4 regions of the Bacillus sp. SORGH_AS_0510 genome follow, and region 2 is predicted to be linked to each of the others. Evidence: a T-box and tRNA genes for the amino acid it is inferred to sense, from the RefSeq annotation. Region 2 holds a T-box; the other regions hold tRNA genes.
The links. A T-box is a leader RNA that pairs with one kind of tRNA and senses whether it is charged. The one in region 2 lies ahead of leuS (leucine--tRNA ligase), so its partner is inferred to be a tRNA-Leu.
Positions count from the first base shown of each region.

Region 1: it encodes a tRNA-Leu, which carries the amino acid that the T-box ahead of leuS (leucine--tRNA ligase) is inferred to sense. The anticodon was not compared.
Region 3: it encodes a tRNA-Leu, which carries the amino acid that the T-box ahead of leuS (leucine--tRNA ligase) is inferred to sense. The anticodon was not compared.
Region 4: it encodes a tRNA-Leu, which carries the amino acid that the T-box ahead of leuS (leucine--tRNA ligase) is inferred to sense. The anticodon was not compared.

Region 1 covers NZ_JAUTAU010000001.1:4,068,975-4,072,168, forward strand. The annotation lists gene queG (tRNA epoxyqueuosine(34) reductase QueG) at 1-62, opposite strand, end outside; gene QE429_RS20720 (B3/B4 domain-containing protein) at 170-835, shown strand; tRNA gene QE429_RS20725 (tRNA-Gly) at 1,125-1,198, opposite strand; tRNA gene QE429_RS20730 (tRNA-Leu) at 1,550-1,630, opposite strand; tRNA gene QE429_RS20735 (tRNA-Leu) at 1,655-1,740, opposite strand; tRNA gene QE429_RS20740 (tRNA-Cys) at 1,779-1,852, opposite strand; tRNA gene QE429_RS20745 (tRNA-Gly) at 1,861-1,935, opposite strand; tRNA gene QE429_RS20750 (tRNA-Gln) at 1,940-2,014, opposite strand; tRNA gene QE429_RS20755 (tRNA-His) at 2,040-2,115, opposite strand; tRNA gene QE429_RS20760 (tRNA-Trp) at 2,127-2,200, opposite strand; tRNA gene QE429_RS20765 (tRNA-Tyr) at 2,206-2,290, opposite strand; tRNA gene QE429_RS20770 (tRNA-Phe) at 2,318-2,393, opposite strand; tRNA gene QE429_RS20775 (tRNA-Asp) at 2,400-2,476, opposite strand; tRNA gene QE429_RS20780 (tRNA-Met) at 2,480-2,553, opposite strand; tRNA gene QE429_RS20785 (tRNA-Val) at 2,706-2,781, opposite strand; tRNA gene QE429_RS20790 (tRNA-Glu) at 2,786-2,860, opposite strand; tRNA gene QE429_RS20795 (tRNA-Ser) at 2,879-2,970, opposite strand; tRNA gene QE429_RS20800 (tRNA-Asn) at 2,979-3,053, opposite strand; rRNA gene rrf (5S ribosomal RNA) at 3,067-3,183, opposite strand.
Region 2 covers NZ_JAUTAU010000001.1:1,533,434-1,536,627, forward strand. The annotation lists gene QE429_RS07805 (MDR family MFS transporter) at 341-1,531, shown strand; T-box leader at 1,688-1,908, shown strand; gene leuS (leucine--tRNA ligase) at 2,037-3,194, shown strand, end outside.
Region 3 covers NZ_JAUTAU010000001.1:3,304-6,497, reverse strand. The annotation lists gene cmpA (cortex morphogenetic protein CmpA) at 1-30, opposite strand, end outside; gene QE429_RS00065 (SprT family protein) at 128-601, shown strand; tRNA gene QE429_RS00060 (tRNA-Asn) at 720-794, shown strand; tRNA gene QE429_RS00055 (tRNA-Ser) at 799-889, shown strand; tRNA gene QE429_RS00050 (tRNA-Glu) at 902-973, shown strand; tRNA gene QE429_RS00045 (tRNA-Gln) at 1,044-1,118, shown strand; tRNA gene QE429_RS00040 (tRNA-Lys) at 1,178-1,253, shown strand; tRNA gene QE429_RS00035 (tRNA-Leu) at 1,267-1,351, shown strand; tRNA gene QE429_RS00030 (tRNA-Leu) at 1,418-1,500, shown strand; tRNA gene QE429_RS00025 (tRNA-Arg) at 1,564-1,640, shown strand; tRNA gene QE429_RS00020 (tRNA-Pro) at 1,650-1,726, shown strand; tRNA gene QE429_RS00015 (tRNA-Gly) at 1,742-1,815, shown strand; rRNA gene QE429_RS00010 (16S ribosomal RNA) at 1,929-3,194, shown strand, end outside.
Region 4 covers NZ_JAUTAU010000001.1:2,409,731-2,412,924, reverse strand. The annotation lists tRNA gene QE429_RS12435 (tRNA-Trp) at 693-763, opposite strand; tRNA gene QE429_RS12430 (tRNA-Tyr) at 768-852, opposite strand; tRNA gene QE429_RS12425 (tRNA-Ser) at 874-966, opposite strand; tRNA gene QE429_RS12420 (tRNA-Met) at 975-1,048, opposite strand; tRNA gene QE429_RS12415 (tRNA-Ala) at 1,071-1,143, opposite strand; tRNA gene QE429_RS12410 (tRNA-Pro) at 1,155-1,231, opposite strand; tRNA gene QE429_RS12405 (tRNA-Leu) at 1,243-1,331, opposite strand; tRNA gene QE429_RS12400 (tRNA-Gly) at 1,340-1,411, opposite strand; tRNA gene QE429_RS12395 (tRNA-Leu) at 1,425-1,509, opposite strand; tRNA gene QE429_RS12390 (tRNA-Thr) at 1,578-1,653, opposite strand; tRNA gene QE429_RS12385 (tRNA-Val) at 1,978-2,053, opposite strand; rRNA gene rrf (5S ribosomal RNA) at 2,066-2,182, opposite strand; rRNA gene QE429_RS12375 (23S ribosomal RNA) at 2,386-3,194, opposite strand, start outside.

The sequences.
Region 1 (3,194 bases), 2.5 Mb from region 2:
TTATCAATCCCAATTTCCTTACTATAGGCAACAAGTTCTTTCTTTAGTTGTTTGACGTCCATAGTTTAATTCCTCCTTTCCCTAAAGTTGTTTATATTAATTGTTTTAATTTTTGGTTGCACATCTATATATGATAAACTAATTTAAATGAATTTTGGAGGTGGAATGGTTGGAAATTCAACTCTCACAAGAAATAATAGAACGAATACCTGACTTTAAACTGGGTGTAATTGAATATAATAACATAATTGTCAGTGATTCACCCCAAATGCTAAGGGGGAGACTCCAGCTATTCCAGGAGTCTATTTATTTTGATTTAGAAAATAAACCTGTGACAGAGTTGCCTGGATTACAGGAATGGCGCTCTATTTTTAAACAGAATGATAAGGATCCTAACCGGTATCGTCCATCTGTAGAAGCCTTATATAGGAGAATACAGAAACAGAACTACCTCTCGTCCGTACAAAGTGCCATTGATATTAATAATTTTTTCTCCCTACAATATCAAGTGCCTATTGGAATCTATGACCAGAAATGTTTGAATGGCCCCGTTACTATTCGCTTTGGGGGTGTTGGTGAGGAGTATATGGGCTTAAATGGACGTTTAAATTCCTTACATAACCTTATTGTCTCATCTGATGAAGAAGGTGCTTTCGGAAGTCCTTTTGTAGACTCAGATCGTACACCAGTGACTTTTGATACTAAAGAAGCCCTACAACTGATCTATTTAAGACCTTCTACTGACATTCAAAATGCAGAAAGGCTAACTGAGTCGCTCATGAACATGTTTACACAAGTACATGGTGGAGAAGCATCCTATCATATCCTTAAATGATGCCATACAGGCATAATTATATATATATAGGCTGTGTTAAAGAATGTGTTAAAGGACATAGTTGACTTTTATACCCTGTTGATTGGAGCGGAAGGCACGAAGAAGCCTGTGGGAGTGCGGGTCAGGGGAGACCCCGCAGGCGCAAGCGCCGAGGAGGCTCGCCGAAACGCCCACGAACCGCTCGTGCCTGGAGTGCAAATCAACAGACAAGTTTACAAAGCCTATATATAAAGAAAAAACGCAATGCATCGTTCTCTAGGTAACGATACACTGCGTTAGTTAATATGTATGGAGCGGGTGATGAGAATCGAACTCACGACATCAGCTTGGAAGGCTGAGGTTTTACCATTAAACTACACCCGCATAATTTTTTGACAACTTTTTGAACGATTTGACCCTTACAATGTTACACACTTTTTTATTAATCGTCAAGTGGTTTTTGCGAATTATGTCGAATGGCCCCTAAAAAACTTCGGATGTTTTCAGGTAACAACATAGAATGGTGACCAATATCGCTTACTCTTACCTCTACTGGTAACATTGGCTGCTTCTACGTTACCGTCTCGCTTTCATTTACCTATTTGGGACACGTAGATCCCTTCTACGTTACCGTACTCGCTTATTTTTACCTATCTCGGGTACGTACACATTTAATTAAATTCCTTTTACACAAAAAACACTTCCTATAATCAAATAGGAAGTGTTTTGCATTGATACCGGTGGTCGGGGTCGAACCGACACTCCAGAGGAACACGATTTTGAGTCGTGCGCGTCTGCCAATTCCGCCACACCGGCATATTAAAATATTTTGTAAATCAGTGCCGAGGACCGGAATCGAACCGGTACGGTAGTCACCTACCGCAGGATTTTAAGTCCTGTGCGTCTGCCAGTTCCGCCACCCCGGCGTATATAAAAAGTAGATTATGCACTGTATAAATTTTTATGGAGGCGGCAACCGGATTCGAACCGGTGGTAAAGGTTTTGCAGACCTCTGCCTTACCACTTGGCTATGCCGCCGTAAATTATGGAGCGGAAGACGGGATTCGAACCCGCGACCCCCACCTTGGCAAGGTGGTGTTCTACCACTGAACTACTTCCGCAAAATGGCTGGGCTAGCTGGATTTGAACCAACGCATGTCGCAGTCAAAGTGCGATGCCTTACCGCTTGGCTATAGCCCAATGCTCAATTAATTAAAAAATATTATGGGGCGACTGATGGGAATCGAACCCACGAATGCCTGAACCACAATCAGGTGCGTTAACCACTTCGCCACAATCGCCACAATATTATTGGCAGGGGTAGTAGGAATCGAACCCACACCAAAGGTTTTGGAGACCTTCGTTCTACCTTTAAACTATACCCCTATATATGGTGGAGGGGGACGGATTCGAACCGCCGAACCCGGAGGGAGCGGATTTACAGTCCGCCGCGTTTAGCCACTTCGCTACCCCTCCACATATAAAATGTTTCATAAAAATTAATGGTGGCTCAGGACGGAATCGAACCGCCGACACAAGGATTTTCAGTCCTTTGCTCTACCGACTGAGCTACTGAGCCAACATATGGCGGTCTGGACGGGACTCGAACCCGCGACCTCCTGCGTGACAGGCAGGCATTCTAACCAACTGAACTACCAGACCATATTGCGGGGACAGGATTTGAACCTGCGACCTTCGGGTTATGAGCCCGACGAGCTACCAGACTGCTCCACCCCGCGACGGTAAAAAATATTACTAATGTTAATGCCCATAGTTTGTATGGACTGTATCAATCTCAGTTAGTATATTCAAGTAGTAACTCGATTGATACAACTCGCAGATTATTCACGGATGCAACGCTCGTTGCTCCACCCCGCGACAATAATATTGATGGTGGAGGATGACGGGATCGAACCGCCGACCCTCTGCTTGTAAGGCAGATGCTCTCCCAGCTGAGCTAATCCTCCATAATGGTGACCCCTACGGGATTCGAACCCGTGTTACCGCCGTGAAAGGGCGGTGTCTTAACCGCTTGACCAAGGGGCCATATCGCAATAAATTTAATGGCGGAGAGCAAGGGATTTGAACCCTTGAGACAGGGTTACCCGCCTACACGATTTCCAATCGTGCTCCTTCGGCCACTCGGACAGCTCTCCAAAAGAAATGGCTCCGCAGGTAGGACTCGAACCTACGACCGATCGGTTAACAGCCGATAGCTCTACCACTGAGCTACTGCGGAATATTTTAAAACAGCCTGGCAACGTCCTACTCTCACAGGGACTTTCGTCCCAACTACCATCGGCGCTGAGAAGCTTAACTTCCGTGTTCGGTATGGGAACGGGTGTGACCTTCTCGCCATAATTACCAGACCATTTATTCG
Region 2 (3,194 bases):
TTTCTTCATTGGAAACAGTGTTTTCTTGCGTTTATTTTGTCAAATTAAGTGGTAAGTGTCAATTTTAGAATTCTAATTTATTGGTTGGCGGAATAAATTACAAAGTTGGCGGAATTCCATACAAAGTTGGCGGAATAAACTGCAAAATCGGCGGAATTCCATACAAAGCTGGCGGAATAAATCGCAAGTTTGGCGGAATTAACTAAAACTCCATAAATTGACTTGAAATGAAGCAAACATTTACCTGGAGCTGGCAATGAAAAATATTGCACTTCCTCCGAAAAAGGAATAATATAATTCTTTGGGAATTGAATCAGCTTATTGTAAAGGAGCGTTTTTCATGCCACGAGCCTTATGGCTTTTAATCATTGGGATGGCAGTGAATGTAACAGGCTCTTCTTTTTTATGGCCTTTAAATACAATTTATATTCACGATCATTTAGGTAAATCATTATCCGTTGCTGGAGTTGTCTTGATGCTGAACTCGGCAGCAAGTGTCATTGGAAATCTGTATGGCGGCAGTCTATTTGATAAAATAGGTGGCTATAAATCTATTATATTGGGAATAGGTATTACGCTCGTTGCTCTAGTTGGCTTGACATTCTGGCATGGCTGGCCAGCATATATAGTGTTTTTAACCATCATCGGTTTTGGGTCTGGGGTAGTTTTTCCGGCCATGTATGCGATGGCGGGAACCGTTTGGGTCGAGGGCGGACGCAAAGCCTTTAATGCCATTTATGTAGCACAAAATTTGGGGGTAGCCGTAGGTGCGGCTCTTGGAGGGATTGTGGCAGATTATTCTTTCCAACTCATCTTCCTTGCCAATACAATTATGTATATCATTTTTCTTTTCATAGCTGTATTCGGCTATAAAGGAATTGCTACAGCTTCAGCTAAGCCAATACCAAGTGACACAGAAGGACCAGTAATAAAAAACAGAAACAATTTGCGAGCTTTATTAATCCTGTGCTTAGGGTATTTACTTTGCTGGGTTGCATATGTTCAATGGTCAACAACGATTTCATCTTATACACAGGAAATCAACATTTCCCTAAGCCAGTATAGCTTGTTATGGACAATAAATGGTGCCATTATCGTCTTAGGGCAGCCGCTGTTAAATGGAGTTATGAAGCGTCTTTCTGCCTCATTGAAGCTTCAAATCCTCATCGGTATTGGCATTTTTATTGTTTCGTTCATTGTGGCAGGAAAGGCAAATGCTTTTTCTGGTTTCTTAGTTGCGATGATTATCTTAACAATAGGGGAAATGTTTATCTGGCCTGCTGTACCAACTGTTGCCTTTAACCTAGCTCCAAAAGGACGAGAAGGCTTCTATCAAGGAATCGTTAACAGCACTGCTACAGGTGGAAGAATGGTTGGCCCTCTATTAGGAGGAATAATCGTAGACTATTACGATATTTCAGCTTTATTCCTCGTCCTAATTGGATTATTTATCATGGCCATCATCACCACTTTACTCTATGACCGTAGCATAAAAACAGTGGTGTCAGGCACCATCCGTGGACAAATGTAGGAATTTGTCCATTCCACATGGACAGTGAGGCAAAGGGTTATTTTCCTTTGTCTTTTTTGTTTAAAACTCAAGCTATTGGTCTATTATGAAATTAGGCTATTTGTTTACTTGCATACTTATGATAAATTTAATACAATAACCGTAATACTTCATATTGAAAAGACAGTGACTAGGAGTAGTAGTGGTCCATACCCGTATTTAGAGAGTTGGCGGCTGGTGAAAGTCAACCGGGTACATCATGAACTCGCCTTTGAGTTGCAAGCATGAAGGAATAGTAATGCTTGCCGTATTCCGCGTTAAGGATGAATGAAGTGAGTGCATGAGCACTAATGTGGGTGGTACCGCGGGAAGATACATACAATCCTCTCGTCCCTTTTGGGGATGAGGGGATTTTTTTATGCTTTGGCTTTGTTAATGAACTTTGTTTATTTTTACAACCTGTTGATTGGAGCGGAAATCAACAGGATAGTTAACAGAGCCTATTTTTTACTAGGAGGAAACAGACATGAGTTTCGATCATCAACAAATCGAAAAGAAGTGGCAACAGAAATGGGAAGTAGAAAAAACATTTAAAACAAGTGAAGAGTATGATAAACGCAAATTCTACGCGTTAGATATGTTTCCATATCCATCAGGTGCCGGTCTACACGTGGGACACCCAGAAGGGTACACTGCAACCGATATTCTTTCACGCTTAAAGCGGATGCAAGGCTATAATGTCCTTCACCCAATGGGCTGGGATGCGTTTGGTTTACCAGCAGAACAATACGCATTGGATACAGGTAACGATCCGGCTGAATTTACAGCGAAAAATATTGATACGTTCCGTCGTCAAATCAAAGCATTAGGTTTCTCCTACGATTGGGACCGTGAAGTAAACACAACAGATCCTGAATACTATAAGTGGACACAGTGGATCTTCTTAAAGCTTTACGAAAAGGGGTTAGCCTATATTGATGAAGTAGCTGTAAACTGGTGCCCGGCACTTGGTACCGTTTTGGCAAACGAAGAAGTAATTGATGGAAAGAGTGAACGTGGAGGACATCCAGTTGAACGCCGCCCAATGAAACAGTGGATGTTAAAAATCACAGCTTATGGCGACCGTTTATTAGAAGACCTTGAAGAACTTGATTGGCCTGAAAGCTTAAAAGAAATGCAGCGCAACTGGATTGGGCGCTCAGAAGGGGCAGAAGTAAACTTCCAAATTGATGGACACAGCGAAACGTTTACGGTCTTCACAACTCGTCCAGATACATTATTCGGTGCAACCTATGCGGTTCTAGCCCCAGAGCATTCCTTTGTTGATAAAATCACTACAGATGAACAGCGTGCGGCTGTAGAAGCGTACCTTGATAAGGTAAAAACAAAGAGTGACCTTGAGCGTACAGATCTTGCCAAGGAAAAAACGGGTGTCTTCACTGGTGCCTATGCGATCAACCCAGCAAATGGTGAGAAAATGCCAATCTGGATCGCGGATTATGTACTAGTAAGCTACGGAACTGGTGCAATCATGGCAGTCCCTGCACATGACGAGCGTGATTTTGAATTTGCGAAAGAATTTAATTTACCAATCAAACCAGTAGTAGCTGGCGGCGATGTCGAGAAAGAAGCGTACACTGGTGACGGTGAACATATCAATTCTGAGTTCTTAAATGGTTTAAAC
Region 3 (3,194 bases), 1.5 Mb from region 2:
TTTCATTTGGTTTTGCAACCAAGTTGGCATAATGAAAACCTCCCGAAAAGTTCGTCACCATTAATGGTATATACACTATATGCTATAATAGGTTGTCACGTTCGCGAAAAAAGGGGTGAAAGGTAAAATGACCGAGCAGGAATTGCAAATATTAGTCGAAAAGATATCAGATGAGTCATTTGGAAAACCTTTTTGTCACCAAGCGACCTTTAACCCGAGATTGCGATCAACAGGAGGAAGGTATCTACTTAGTACACATAATATAGAAATCAATAGAAAATACTTAGAACAGTTAGGGGAAAATGAGTTAATCGGCATCATTAAACACGAGCTATGTCATTATCATCTCCATCTTGAGAGGAAGGGCTATCAACATAAAGATGCAGACTTTAAAGCGCTCTTGAAAAAAGTAAATGCTCCTCGATTTTGCTCGCAACTTCCTAATAAACAAGTGAAACGTTCACCAAAAAAGCTTTTAATATATCAGTGCTCGAATTGTAAGCAGACTTATACAAGAAAGAGAAGTATTAATACCAGTAGATATGTATGTGGAAAGTGCCGTGGTAAGCTTGTAAAAGCAAGGGAAGTAACTTTAAATTAGAGAGAAGAATTTGGGATTAAAATTTCTTACAAAACTATGTTGACTTTCTGTTTAACGGTCATTATAATGTAAAGAGTCGACAGGGCAATAACCCATGTTGAGACGAAATAAGTATTATTCCGCAGTAGCTCAGTGGTAGAGCTATCGGCTGTTAACCGATCGGTCGTAGGTTCGAGTCCTACCTGCGGAGCCATTATGGGGAAGTACTCAAGAGGCTGAAGAGGCGCCCCTGCTAAGGGTGTAGGTCGGGTAACCGGCGCGAGGGTTCAAATCCCTCCTTCTCCGCCATAATATCTTTACGGCCCTTTGGTCAAGCGGTTAAGACACCGCCCTTTCACGGCGGTAACACGGGTTCGAATCCCGTAAGGGTCATCAGGGACGGGGAGTGACTTTAACTCATTTCCTGTTTCTTAATCTTTATAGTTTCTTATTTAATAAATATTGGGCTATAGCCAAGCGGTAAGGCATCGCACTTTGACTGCGACATGCGTTGGTTCAAATCCAGCTAGCCCAGCCATTTTTCTTTTATTGACCATCTGACTAACGGTATAAAAGATTAGTGAAACATCTTAGTATGAGCCATTAGCTCAGTTGGTAGAGCATCTGACTTTTAATCAGAGGGTCGAAGGTTCGAGTCCTTCATGGCTCACCATTTTAATTAATATGCGGGTGTGGCGGAATTGGCAGACGCACCAGACTTAGGATCTGGCGCCGCAAGGCGTGGGGGTTCGACTCCCTTCACCCGCACCAACCAAACATTTCCTCTTGTAATAAAGTGGTTATCGTGTTATGATAGTTTTTGTCGCTAATTATAACGCGGTCGTGGCGGAATGGCAGACGCGCTAGGTTGAGGGCCTAGTGGGGGCAACCCCGTGGAGGTTCAAGTCCTCTCGGCCGCACTAAAAACTTTATTGACAAACCAAACTGAGTATGATATACTTTAAAAGTTGATTTTAAAAGATGCGCCCGTAGCTCAATTGGATAGAGCGTCTGACTACGGATCAGAAGGTTATGGGTTCGACTCCTTTCGGGCGCGCCATTCTTATTACGGGAAGTAGCTCAGCTTGGTAGAGCACTTGGTTTGGGACCAAGGGGTCGCAGGTTCGAATCCTGTCTTCCCGACCATTTGAATTTTAATATGCGGGTGTAGTTTAATGGTAAAACCTCAGCCTTCCAAGCTGATGTCGTGGGTTCGATTCCCATCACCCGCTCCAATTTATACCTTTAAATTGTTCTTTGAAAACTAAACAAACAAAAACGTCAACAAACAATAATATTTAACTTCTTAATTGAAGTTAGCCAACGTAACAAAATGAGCTAATCAACTTTCTTGGAGAGTTTGATCCTGGCTCAGGACGAACGCTGGCGGCGTGCCTAATACATGCAAGTCGAGCGAACCACTTCGGTGGTTAGCGGCGGACGGGTGAGTAACACGTGGGCAACCTGCCTGTAAGACTGGGATAACACCGGGAAACCGGTGCTAATACCGGATAATCCTTTTCCTCACATGAGGAGAAGTTGAAAGTCGGTTTCGGCTGACACTTACAGATGGGCCCGCGGCGCATTAGCTAGTTGGTGAGGTAACGGCTCACCAAGGCGACGATGCGTAGCCGACCTGAGAGGGTGATCGGCCACACTGGGACTGAGACACGGCCCAGACTCCTACGGGAGGCAGCAGTAGGGAATCTTCCACAATGGACGAAAGTCTGATGGAGCAACGCCGCGTGAGCGATGAAGGCCTTCGGGTCGTAAAGCTCTGTTGTTAGGGAAGAACAAGTACCGGAGTAACTGCCGGTACCTTGACGGTACCTAACCAGAAAGCCACGGCTAACTACGTGCCAGCAGCCGCGGTAATACGTAGGTGGCAAGCGTTGTCCGGAATTATTGGGCGTAAAGCGCGCGCAGGCGGTCCTTTAAGTCTGATGTGAAAGCCCACGGCTCAACCGTGGAGGGTCATTGGAAACTGGGGGACTTGAGTGCAGAAGAGGAAAGCGGAATTCCACGTGTAGCGGTGAAATGCGTAGAGATGTGGAGGAACACCAGTGGCGAAGGCGGCTTTCTGGTCTGTAACTGACGCTGAGGCGCGAAAGCGTGGGGAGCAAACAGGATTAGATACCCTGGTAGTCCACGCCGTAAACGATGAGTGCTAAGTGTTAGGGGGTTTCCGCCCCTTAGTGCTGCAGCTAACGCATTAAGCACTCCGCCTGGGGAGTACGGCCGCAAGGCTGAAACTCAAAGGAATTGACGGGGGCCCGCACAAGCGGTGGAGCATGTGGTTTAATTCGAAGCAACGCGAAGAACCTTACCAGGTCTTGACATCCTCTGACACTCCTAGAGATAGGACTTTCCCCTTCGGGGGACAGAGTGACAGGTGGTGCATGGTTGTCGTCAGCTCGTGTCGTGAGATGTTGGGTTAAGTCCCGCAACGAGCGCAACCCTTGATCTTAGTTGCCAGCATTCAGTTGGGCACTCTAAGGTGACTGCCGGTGACAAACCGGAGGAAGGTGGGGATGACGTCAAATCATCATGCCCCTTATGACCTGGGCTACACACGTGCTACAATGGATGGTACAAAGGGCTGCAAGACCGCGAG
Region 4 (3,194 bases), 880 kb from region 2:
AATGGCAATAACTAAGGCAATTATTGAAGCTATGATCCACTTTTTTTTTTAGATTTTTCTTTGTAAATAGCTTTTTTTCCTCAGTCATAGATGCTAATCCCCCAATATATGTATGTACTCCCATTATATCACTGATATACTTATTCGTGTTTTACTTAATCAAGAAATCCAACAAAATAGTAACAGGTTCTGTTTTGAGGTGCTTTTCTTAAAATACGTGCCGAAATGGCAATCGTATTGGCATCGTTTTTGTAATAGAATAAAGTAAAACTCGTTATAGTAATTGGCGAATAATAAGATGTCTTTTCCATAATTACGTAGGCAGCAAAAGTAAAATAAGCGGAGATTTTCCGCTTATGCAGAGAAAAATTCCCTATTTTCGCACTTTTCGAGTCAATAGGCGGAATTTTCCCCTCTATTTTAGCGTTTTTTACTAATAAATTCTAAATAAGCGGAATTTCTCCGTCTATTTATAAACTCGTTCTTAGCCTGATTCCCCAACCGATTAGTGCGGATCCTCTTTATCATAGATGCGGGAATCCAGCTTTAAAAGATCGATAAAATTGGTACTCAAATCGGTAGTGCAAATGACAGAAGTTTTGACCTTCTATATTAATTGTAAACAAAATAGTTGAAAGGCATTTAAAATAAAAAAATCCAACTAAAAGTTGGATTTACAAAAGTATGTTTTACAGGGGTAGTAGGAATCGAACCCACACCAAAGGTTTTGGAGACCTTCGTTCTACCTTTAAACTATACCCCTAAAATGGTGGAGGGGGACGGATTCGAACCGCCGAACCCAGAGGGAGCGGATTTACAGTCCGCCGCGTTTAGCCACTTCGCTACCCCTCCATGTATGTATAAATGATAAAATGGCGGAGGAAGAGGGATTCGAACCCCCGCGCGGTTTAACCCGCCTGTCGGTTTTCAAGACCGATCCCTTCAGCCGGACTTGGGTATTCCTCCATTTTAAATAGCGGCGGAGGGGATCGAACCCCCGACCTTACGGGTATGAACCGTACGCTCTAGCCAGCTGAGCTACACCGCCATATTGTTTATCAGTTTATAAGTGGAGCCTAGCGGGATCGAACCGCTGACCTCCTGCGTGCAAAGCAGGCGCTCTCCCAGCTGAGCTAAGGCCCCAAAATGAAAAATGGTCGGGAAGACAGGATTCGAACCTGCGACCCCTTGGTCCCAAACCAAGTGCTCTACCAAGCTGAGCTACTTCCCGTAAAATATATATGGTGCCGAGGACCGGAATCGAACCGGTACGGTAGTCACCTACCGCAGGATTTTAAGTCCTGTGCGTCTGCCAGTTCCGCCACCCCGGCAATTTGAGAGCGGAAGACGGGATTCGAACCCGCGACCCCCACCTTGGCAAGGTGGTGTTCTACCACTGAACTACTTCCGCATATTAGATTAAATGGTGCGGGTGAAGGGAGTCGAACCCCCACGCCTTGCGGCGCCAGATCCTAAGTCTGGTGCGTCTGCCAATTCCGCCACACCCGCATAATTAATGAAATGAAGTAAAAAACAACTGGTTTGATATGCTTCACATAAGAAAAATCAATGAAGAATGGTGCCGGCGAGAGGACTTGAACCCCCAACCTACTGATTACAAGTCAGTTGCTCTACCAATTGAGCTACACCGGCAAATAGTTTGGAAAAAAGTATTAGATTGTACACGCTTTCTATGTTATCGTCATCCTGACCTCAGAAAGCTTAATCAAGTAGTAGCTCGGTCAGTATGCTGAAGATTATTCAGGAAGCTTTTTCGGTCGTGCTCTACCAATTGAGCTACACCGGCAAATAGTTTGGAAAAAAATATTAGATTGTACACGCTTTCTATGTTATCGTCATCCTGACCTCAGAAAGCTTAATCAAGTAGTAGCTCGGTCAGTATGCTGAAGATTATTCAGGAAGCTTTTTCGGTCGTGCTCTACCAATTGAGCTACACCGGCAATAGTTAGAAATATATGGTGGAGGATGACGGGATCGAACCGCCGACCCTCTGCTTGTAAGGCAGATGCTCTCCCAGCTGAGCTAATCCTCCATATAAAAGATAGCCTGGCAACGTCCTACTCTCACAGGGACTTTCGTCCCAACTACCATCGGCGCTGAGAAGCTTAACTTCCGTGTTCGGTATGGGAACGGGTGTGACCTTCTCGCCATAGTTACCAGGCCTACTACACTGAATATTCTTCCTTGCGGGCTGCGACGAGCTGAAGATATGCATCTTCGATTATGCTATGGCGCAGGAGCAGACATTCAATGTACTATGATTTATGAAACTAGTTCAATGAACTGTGCTCATTGAGAGTTCATTCCCTCAAAACTAGATAATGTAGAAGAAAATTCAATAAACAATTGAGTTCGCTTTAAAACTTGGTTAAGTCCTCGAACGATTAGTATCAGTCAGCTCCACATGTTACCACGCTTCCACCTCTGACCTATCAACCTGATCATCTTTCAGGGTTCTTACTAGCTTGACGCTATGGGAAATCTCATCTTGAGGGGGGCTTCATGCTTAGATGCTTTCAGCACTTATCCCGTCCGCACATAGCTACCCAGCGATGCCTTTGGCAAGACAACTGGTACACCAGCGGTGCGTCCATCCCGGTCCTCTCGTACTAAGGACAGCTCCTCTCAAATTTCCTGCGCCCACGACGGATAGGGACCGAACTGTCTCACGACGTTCTGAACCCAGCTCGCGTACCGCTTTAATGGGCGAACAGCCCAACCCTTGGGACCGACTACAGCCCCAGGATGCGATGAGCCGACATCGAGGTGCCAAACCTCCCCGTCGATGTGGACTCTTGGGGGAGATAAGCCTGTTATCCCCGGGGTAGCTTTTATCCGTTGAGCGATGGCCCTTCCATGCGGAACCACCGGATCACTAAGCCCGACTTTCGTCCCTGCTCGACTTGTAGGTCTCGCAGTCAAGCTCCCTTGTGCCTTTACACTCTACGAATGATTTCCAACCATTCTGAGGGAACCTTTGGGCGCCTCCGTTACTCTTTAGGAGGCGACCGCCCCAGTCAAACTGCCCACCTGACACTGTCTCCCACCCCGATAAGGGGTGCGGGTTAGAATTTCAATACAGCCAGGGTAGTATCCCACCGACGCCTCCACCGAAGCTAGCGCTCCGGCTTCTACGGCTCCTACCTATCCTGTACAAGCTGTACCAAAATTCA